Regions from separate parts of the Mesorhizobium sp. USDA 4413 genome, predicted to be linked through region 2. Evidence: riboswitches for the same ligand, from Rfam matches in the RefSeq annotation. Region 2 holds a riboswitch; the other holds the start of a gene.
What was found. A riboswitch is a leader RNA that binds a small molecule or an ion and turns the genes downstream of it on or off. The one in region 2 is predicted to bind S-adenosylmethionine.

Region 1 (4,340 bases), 1.5 Mb from region 2:
TGATGCCCAAGGACTATGTCCAGCATCTGGTCGCGGCGTGGCGGCCGGATACCGGCCTCGTCTGCTCGACGCCGATCGGTTCACGGCCGGACGGTTTTTGGGCTGAAGTCGAGTGCGCCTTCCTCAACACGCTGCAGGCGCGCTGGCAGTATGCCGGCGAGGCGCTCGGCCTCGGCTTCGCCCAAGGCAAGAGCATGCTGTGGAACAAGCCGATGCTCGATGCAAACGGCGGCATCCAGGCTTTGGCCGCCGAGATCGCCGAGGATGCGGCGGCCACCAAACTGGTCAATGGGATTGGCCTTCACGTCCGTCTCGTCGCCTCGCCCTTCGAGCAGCCGCTGGGCCAGCGCACCTTCGCCGAAATCTGGTCCCGGCAAGCGCGCTGGGCGCGGCTGCGTCGCGTCACCTTCCCGCTTTTCTTTGCGCCCGAGATTCTGACCGGCGCGGTCGTGCCGCTGATTTTCGCGCTGATCGCGGCGGCAAGCGCCGGCGTCGGCCTGCCTACCACGGCGCTTTGCGTGCTGGCGGTCGCCTATGTGCCGGAATGTCTGCTCGCCCGGTCCAAGGGCTGGTACCTGTCGCCGCGCAGCATCACCGCGATGATCGCGCGCGACGTCATGCTTCCCGCCATCTGGGCGCGCGGCTGGCTCGGCGGCGCGGTCGAGTGGCGCGGCAACGCCATGACCATCCGCAGCAAGGCGATAACCGAGCTGGAGGAGATCGCGTGAGCCAGGGCTGACGCGTTCTCCTGTCCAATTTGCAGCTTGCTTCCTACTTGGCCGCCCTCAGCGCCTGCTCGATGTCCTCCAGCAGATCGTCGGTGTCCTCCAGGCCGACGGAAAGCCGGAGTGTACCCGGTCCTATGCCGAGTTCGGCCCGCGCGTCGTCGCTGAGGTTCTTGTGCGTCGTCGTCGCCGGGTGGGTGATCAGGCTCTTGGCGTCGCCGAGATTGTTCGAGATCAGCACGATGTCGAGCGCGTTCTGGAAGGCGAAGGCCGCCTGCTTGCCGCCCTTGACGTCGAGGCAGATCAGCGTCGAGCCGCCAGACATCTGCCTCTTCACGACATCCGCCTGCGGATGATCGGTCCGGCCCGGATAGATGACGCGGGCGATCTCCGGTCGGCCGGCGAGGAAATCGGCTATCTTGCCGGCGCTCTCGGTCTGCTGACGCACGCGCAGCGGCAGTGTCTCCAGGCCTTTGAGCAGCGTCCAGGCGTTGAAGGGCGAGAGGCTTGGGCCGGTGTGGCGGAAATAGTCGTGCAGGTTCTCGTCGATCCACTTCTTGTCCGAAAGGATGACGCCGCCGAGGCAGCGGCCCTGGCCGTCTATATGCTTGGTCGCCGAATAGACGACGACATGGGCGCCGAGCTGCAAGGGCTTCTGCTGCAGCGGCGTGGCGAAGACATTGTCGACGATGACGCGCGCGCCGATCGAATTGGCGAGCTTGGCGACCGCGGCAATGTCGACCACCTCCAGTGTCGGATTGGTCGGGCTTTCGAGGAAGAACAGCTTGGTGTTCGGCCTTACCGCCTTTTCCCAATTGGCGATATCAGTGCCGTCGATGAGCGCTGCCTGGATGCCGTAGCGCGGCGCCAGCGTCTCCACCACCCAGCGGCAGGAACCGAACAGCGCGCGCGCCGCGACGATGTGATCCCCGGCCTTGACGCTGCAGAGCAGGGCGGCAGAAACGGCGGCCATGCCGGAGGCGGTGGCGCGGGCATCCTCGGCGCCTTCCAGCGCGCACATGCGCTTCTCGAACATGTCGACGGTCGGGTTGGCGTAGCGCGAATAGATGAAGCCCGGCTCCTCGCCCTTGAAGCGGGCTTCCGCCGCCTGGGCCGTCTCGTAGACATAGCCCTGGGTAAGGTACATCGCCTCGGCGGTCTCGCCATATTGCGAACGCAGCGTTCCGCCATGCACGAGTGCCGTCTGAGGTTTCCAATTGCGCTTCTTGGTGCTCATAGCCTTGCTTCCAGACACAAAAAAACCGGCCGCGAAGTCGCAACCGGTCCATATAGCCTTGCGGCTCGACGGTCCTTTAGCGACTTGTTTAACGTGGCTGCAAGCCGACCGGCCAAATCACCACGGGATAACGACCCTTTAGACCCCTGCCGCGCTTGCGTCAATTGCCGGCTTCATTAAGAGGGTTGTACCAGCCGGGCGGCAAGAGCCTCCTCAGGTCCTCGCCCGGCCTTGTGAACGGAGCCAGCCTTTGCGGCAGACAGGCATTCTTCCGGATCAGGACATCGCGGCGCTGTTCGAGGCCAATGCGCTGAAGTCGCCGCGCGCGCTCGACACCGACCAGATCCAGCCGGCGAGCCTCGATCTGAGGCTCGGCGACAAAGCCTATCGCGTGCGCGCATCCTTCCTGCCGGGTCCCGACCATCTGGTCGCCGACAAGCTCGAGCGGCTGAAGCTGCACGAGATCGACCTCACCCGGGGCGCGGTGCTGGAAACCGGCTGCGTCTATATCGTGCCGCTGCTCGAAAGCCTGGCGCTGCCTGCGAACGTGTCGGCCTCGGCCAATCCCAAGAGCTCGACCGGGCGGCTGGATATTTTCACGCGCGTCATGACCGACCGCGGCCACGAGTTCGACAAGATCGCCGCCGGCTATCAGGGGCCGCTCTATCTCGAGGTCAGCCCGCGCACCTTCCCGATCGTCGTGCGGGCCGGCTCGCGGCTGTCGCAGATCCGCTTCCGCACCGGCAATGCGGTGCTCTCCGAGAGCGAGTTGCGCGACCTGCATCGCGCCGAGATGCTCGTCGCCACCGAGCCGCCCAACATTTCCGGCGGCGGCATCGCGCTCTCCATCGACCTTGACGGCGACAAGGACGGCCTTGTCGGCTATCGCGGCAAGCACCACACCGGCCTTGTCGACGTCGACAAGCGCGCCGCGCAGGATGTTGTCGATTTCTGGGAGCCGATCTACAAGAGCGGTGCGGGCGAGCTGGTTCTCGATCCGGACGAATTCTACATCCTTGTCAGCCGTGAGGCGGTGCATGTGCCGCCGCTCTACGCCGCCGAGATGACGCCCTTCGATCCGCTGGTCGGCGAGTTCCGCGTCCACTATGCCGGCTTCTTCGATCCGGGCTTCGGCCATTCCGCCGCCGGCGGCAGCGGCAGCCGCGCCGTGCTCGAAGTGCGCAGCCACGAGGTGCCTTTCATCCTCGACCACGGCCAAATCGTCGGCCGCCTCGTCTACGAGCACATGCTGAAGCGTCCGCAGGCGCTTTACGGCACCGATCTCGGCTCGAACTATCAGGCGCAGGGCCTCAAGCTCTCCAAGCATTTCCGCGCCACGCGCTGAGGTCGGCGCAGGCTTGGGCACCGAAGGTTCAGCCGCGAAACAGAAACTCCTTCGCTGCGCCCAGGCAGGCGTGAAAGTGGCCGATGAAAAGCAACTCGCGCACACTCAGGCGCTTCCTGCCCCAAAATCCCGGAGTCAGCTTCGTCTGATCAAGCGGAGAGCTTGAGCCTGCCCCTACCGGAAACAACTGCTTGTCCAGGCATCCGAGCACATAGGCTCGCGCGGAGTCGATGCCACAGGCTTTGGCCCTGTCGTTCAAGTTGTCGCCGCGCAACGCGAACGTCATACGATCCGTGTTGCGCATCAGAAAGCTCGCTTGCGCTTTCGAATAGCCGGTGGCCAGAAGCCGGGTCGTCATCTTCGATCGGGCCTGGCTGTAGGACTCCGGGCTGCACTTCCCGGCGCTATAAGCCGTGGAGGACATGCAGGCGAGGGCGATCGCCGAGACTGTCAACGAGACGCCGATCCGCTTCCGGTCCATTTGCTTCCCGGCCTCGGCGCTGCCTCACAGCGCCTTGACCGCCACCGTCACCGGCTTTTCGATCTCCAGCGGATTGCGCAGCGGCAGGCCGAAATCCGGCGCCTCGATCTCGAACGTGTCGCCCGCCTCCGTCCGGACGCCGTCGGCGAAGGAGAGCGTCGCGGTGCCGAACATGTGCACATGCACGTCGCCCGGCTGGCGGAAGGCCGAATATTTGAAATGGTGGTGCTCGAGATTGGCGATGGTGTGCGACATGTTCGCCTCCCCCGACAGGAACGGCTTTTCCCAGAGCAGCTTGCCGTCGCGCCAAATGCGCGACGCGCCGCGTATATCGGCCGGCAGGTCGCCGATCAGTATCTCGGGGCCGAACGAGGCGTTGCGCAGCTTGGAATGGGCGAGGAACAGATAGTTCACCCGCTCCGTCACGTGGTCGGAAAACTCGTTGGACAGCGTGAAGCCGACGCGGAACGGCGCGCCGTCGTCGCCGATGACATAGATGCCGGCGATCTCCGGCTCCTCGCCGCCGTCCTGCGCGAAGGCTGGCGACATCAG
Region 2 (4,340 bases):
GATTTGGCATTCTCCATCTCCACGATGATAGAATAGGTAGGATGTACAGTCATCGCGACCCAACCAGTTATCAAAACCAGTGGCTATAGCTCTGACAGCATGCTGTCAAATGATCGAGATGCAATTGTGCACTGAGAATTTGCTGAAGGAGCTATTTAATCGTTCGGTTCCGGAAGCTGGACGGATCGGCATACTCGGACAGGAAACGCTTTCGCCATTCTTCGTTGATTGCATCGCGCTGGACTTCGAGACCTGACTGGAGCTTGGTATCCCAGTTGAGCTCCACATCCACCAACTGCGCGAGTTTCGCCAGGCTCCCTGCCGGATCACGCTGAAGCTGCTCGTAAGTCAGGGAGAGGAAGGACAGCCCGTTCTTAGCGAACCAACCGTCCCATGCCACGTTCTCCATCAACAGCTTTTCCAGAGACTTTGCGATGGCCTGGCCGTTATAGCGTGGCGGTACATCACTGATTTCGGTGGACCGAAATTCACGGGTTTGACGCGCACGTGCCCAAGAGATCGCCTGGCCGAGCAGATCGTCACGGGTCAAGCGTACATAGTTCAAATTCGGAAGGCTGGCTGGCAGTTTCACCGTCTTGGCAAGCTGTGTGAACTGACTCGCAAAGAGCTTGATTGCGTAGACTCCGGTAGAAGATCGCCCGTCCGTGAGCGCACGCAGAAGCTGCGCGCGGGGATCTCGCGGGTAACCCGGCAACTCCAGCAGACGTCGCCCGCCAAACCATTCCAGCGGATGGCCCAGCCCAGCAGAAGCCATCAATCCCGCGAGATGATTGCTGCCGCTGCGCGGTGACGTGCAGATGAGAATTCCCGCCCGTAGCTCGGACAGAATGTTTGGCGGAATTTCCACCACTGCCGGTGATCGACGAACGAAGTGCATTCCCCTCAGCGTCTCAACAAAAACACCGCCTGCTGGCCGAAGAAGTTCCAGAACCACCAAGGCATCGACAGGCCGATCTTCTGGCCGTTGGCGTCGAGCGCGGTCGCCTTCTCGACGGTCGCGCCAAGCTCCTCACACAGGTTGACGAAGTCGCGGATGGTGCAGAAGTGGATGTTGGGCGTGTCGTACCAGGAATAGGGCAAGTCCTTGGTGACCGGCATCCTGCCCTTGATCAGCAGCGAGAAGCGGACGCGCCAGTGACCGAAATTGGGGAAGGAGACGATGGCGCGGTTGCCGATCCGAAGCAACTCATCGAGCACGATCTTCGGATTGCGCGTCGCCTGCAGCGTCTGCGAGAGCACGACGAAGTCGAAGCCCTTGTCGGCGTAGAATTTCAGATCCGTGTCGGCGTCGCCCTGGATGACCGAAAGTCCGCGCGACACACATTCGTTGACGCCGCGCTGCGACAGTTCCAGCCCTCGGCCGTCGACCTGCTTGGTCTCCTGCAGGAGCTCCAGAAGCACGCCGTCGCCCGAGCCGACATCGAGCACTCGCGAATTGGCAGGAATAAGATCGGTGACGACCTCCAGGTCGACACGCTGGGCGCGATTGACGCTCATAGGCTGAGCCCCCTGGCGCGGGCGGCGGAGGCGATGAAGCCGTTGATGGCCGCGAACAGCTCCGGCTCGTCGAGCAGGAAGGCATCATGGCCGCGATCGGTCTCGATCTTGACGAAGGAGACGGAAGCGCCCGCCGCGTTCAAGGCATGCACGATCGAACGGCTCTCCTCGGTCGGGAACAGCCAGTCGCTGGTGAAGGAAACCAGGCAGAAGCGCGTCTTGGTGCCGGCAAAGGCATCGGCGAGGCGCCCGCCGTGATCGGCGGCGAGGTCGAAATAGTCCATCGCGCGGGTCAGATAGAGGTAGGAATTGGCGTCGAAGCGGTCGACGAAAGTCATGCCCTGGTGGCGCAGATAGCTCTCGATCTGGAAATCGGCGTCGAAGCCGAAGGTAAGCGCCTCGCGGTCCTGCAGATTGCGGCCGAACTTGCGGTGAAGCGCTGCTTCGGAAAGATAGGTGATGTGGGCGGCCATGCGCGCGACGGCCAGCCCCTTTTCCGGCCGCTTGCCGAAATCGAGATATTTGCCGCCATGCCAGTCGGGATCGGCCATCACGGCCTGCCGGCCGACTTCGTGGAAGGCGATGTTCTGCGAGGAATGGCGAGCGCCGGTGGCGATCGGCAGCGCCGAGAAGACCCTCTCAGGGTAGCTTGCGGCCCATTCCAGTACCTGCATGCCGCCCATCGAGCCGCCAAGCACGCAAAACAGCTTTTCGATGCCGAAATGATCGATGAGCATCGCCTGCGCGCGCACCATGTCGCGGATGGTGATGATCGGCAGGTCGAGCCCGTAGGGCTTGCCGGTGACCGGGTTGGTCGAGGCCGGCCCGGTCGAGCCGAGGCAGCCGCCGACGACGTTGGAGCAGATGACGAAGAAGCGGTTAGTGTCGATGATCTTGCCGGGGCCGATCAGCACCTCCCACCAGCCCGGCTTGCCGGTCACCGGATTGGTGTTGGCGACGTGCTGATCACCCGTCAGAGCGTGGCAGACGAGGATGGCGTTGGAGCGCGCGTCGTTCAGTGTGCCGTAGGTCTGGTAGGCGATCTGGAAGGGCGAGAGCAGGGTGCCGGCGTCGAGCTTCAGCGGCTTGTCAGGGCCGAACTGCAACACCGGGCTCGACGGATGGTCGACCTCGTCCTTGGTTCTTGCAGCGCGCTGAGCGGCCATGTCCGTCCTCATCCTGTGCCGCATCGGTCTCGTCCCGGTGCCGTGTCCGGCCGGCAGCGGACAACAAAAAACCGGCATTGCCGTCGCAAAGCCGGTTACAGGTTGCAAACGGCCCTTTAGCGAGTTGTTTAACGTGGCTGCAAGCCGACCGGCCAAATCACCACGGAAGTCTGAGCAGTCCTTCTAGGACCAGCGCCGCGCTTCGTCAACGGGTAGGCTTGTAGCGGTGCGAGGCGGGCACCAGGCGCCGGCACTCGACATTCCAGCCCGTCGCCTGTATTTCCGCTGCGGCCTTGAAGGCCTTCTCGACGGATTTGTGACATGAAGCAGGATCAGCCCCGTCCGACGCCCCGCGCGGGCATCATGGACATCGAGGCCTATGTGCCGGGAAAAAGCACCGCGCCGGCCGGCGTGACGAAAGTCTACAAACTGTCGTCGAACGAAAACCCGCTCGGGCCGTCGCCAAAGGCGATCGAGGCCGCGCGCGAAGTGGCGGCGAAGCTCGACGTCTATCCTGACGGCACGGCGCGGCGGCTGCGCGAGGCGATCGCCGAGGTGCATGGGCTGAACCCGGCGAACATCGTCTGCTCCAACGGCTCAGACGAGATCCTTGGCCTGCTGGCGCAGACCTATCTGGCGCCGGGCGACGAGGCCGTGTTCACCGAACACGCCTTCATGGTCTACAAGATCTATATCCAGGCGGCGGGAGCCAAGCCGGTGGCGGTGAAGGAAACCGATGAGCGCGCCGATGTCGATGCGATTTTGGCCGCGGTGACGCCGGCGACGCGGATCGTGTTCCTCGCCAATCCCAACAATCCGACCGGCACCTATTTGCCGTTCCAGGAGGTGCGCCGGCTGCACGCGGCATTGCCGAAGAACGTGCTCCTGGTGCTTGATGCGGCCTATGCCGAATATGTGCGGCGCAACGACTACGAGGCCGGCATCGAGCTCGCCGGCAGCTCCGAAAACGTGGTGATGACCCGCACCTTCTCCAAGCTCGGCCTCGGCGGCGCGCGCATCGGCTGGATGTACGGGCCGGCGCATATCGTCGATGCGGTCAACCGTATCCGCGGCCCGTTCAACGTCAATGCGACCGCGATCGAGGCGGGCATCGCCGCCATCCGCGACCGCGCCCATATCGAGCGCAGCGTGACGCACAACGAGAAATGGCTGGCCTGGCTCAGCGCCGAGCTTACTGGGCTCGGCCTGCGCGTCACACCCAGCGTCGGCAATTTCGTGCTGATCCATTTTCCCGACAGCAAGAAACATTCGGCGGCGGCCGCAGACGATTATCTGAGCGCGCGCGGCTATATCCTGCGCCGCGTGACCGGCTACGGCTTCCCCAACGCGCTGCGCATGAGCGTGGGCACCGAGGAGGCCAATCGCGGCGTCATCGACGCGCTGAAGACCTTCCTGAAAAGCTAGAACACCATGGCATCACCGATGTTCGAGAAAGTAGCGCTGGTCGGCATCGGCCTGATCGGCTCGTCGCTTGCCCGCGTCATCCGCCGCGAGGGCTTGGCGCGCCATATCGCCATCGCGACGCGCAGCGCCTCCACGCTGAAGCGGGCCGAGGAGCTCGGCCTTGGCGATTCCTACACGACGGATGCTAGGCAAGCGGTGCGCGATGCCGACCTCGTCATCGTCTCGGTGCCG

Region 1: linked by a shared signal. The riboswitch ahead of ACVMIM_RS08060 (O-succinylhomoserine sulfhydrylase) and the one ahead of metX (homoserine O-acetyltransferase MetX) in region 2 are both predicted to bind S-adenosylmethionine.

The regions. Positions count from the first base shown of each region.
Region 1 covers NZ_JBVPRP010000001.1:1,637,027-1,641,366, forward strand. Annotated here, with positions in the region: gene ACVMIM_RS08055 (ceramide glucosyltransferase) at 1-728, shown strand, start outside; gene ACVMIM_RS08060 (O-succinylhomoserine sulfhydrylase) at 772-1,962, opposite strand; SAM riboswitch at 2,019-2,096, opposite strand; gene ACVMIM_RS08065 (2'-deoxycytidine 5'-triphosphate deaminase) at 2,213-3,307, shown strand; gene ACVMIM_RS08070 (hypothetical protein) at 3,336-3,788, opposite strand; gene araD1 (AraD1 family protein) at 3,813-4,340, opposite strand, start outside.
Region 2 covers NZ_JBVPRP010000001.1:97,011-101,350, reverse strand. Annotated here, with positions in the region: gene ACVMIM_RS00515 (glycosyltransferase family A protein) at 1-53, opposite strand, end outside; gene ACVMIM_RS00510 (Stf0 family sulfotransferase) at 152-955, opposite strand; gene metW (methionine biosynthesis protein MetW) at 904-1,518, opposite strand; gene metX (homoserine O-acetyltransferase MetX) at 1,515-2,684, opposite strand; SAM riboswitch at 2,781-2,858, opposite strand; gene hisC (histidinol-phosphate transaminase) at 3,006-4,109, shown strand; gene ACVMIM_RS00490 (prephenate/arogenate dehydrogenase family protein) at 4,116-4,340, shown strand, end outside.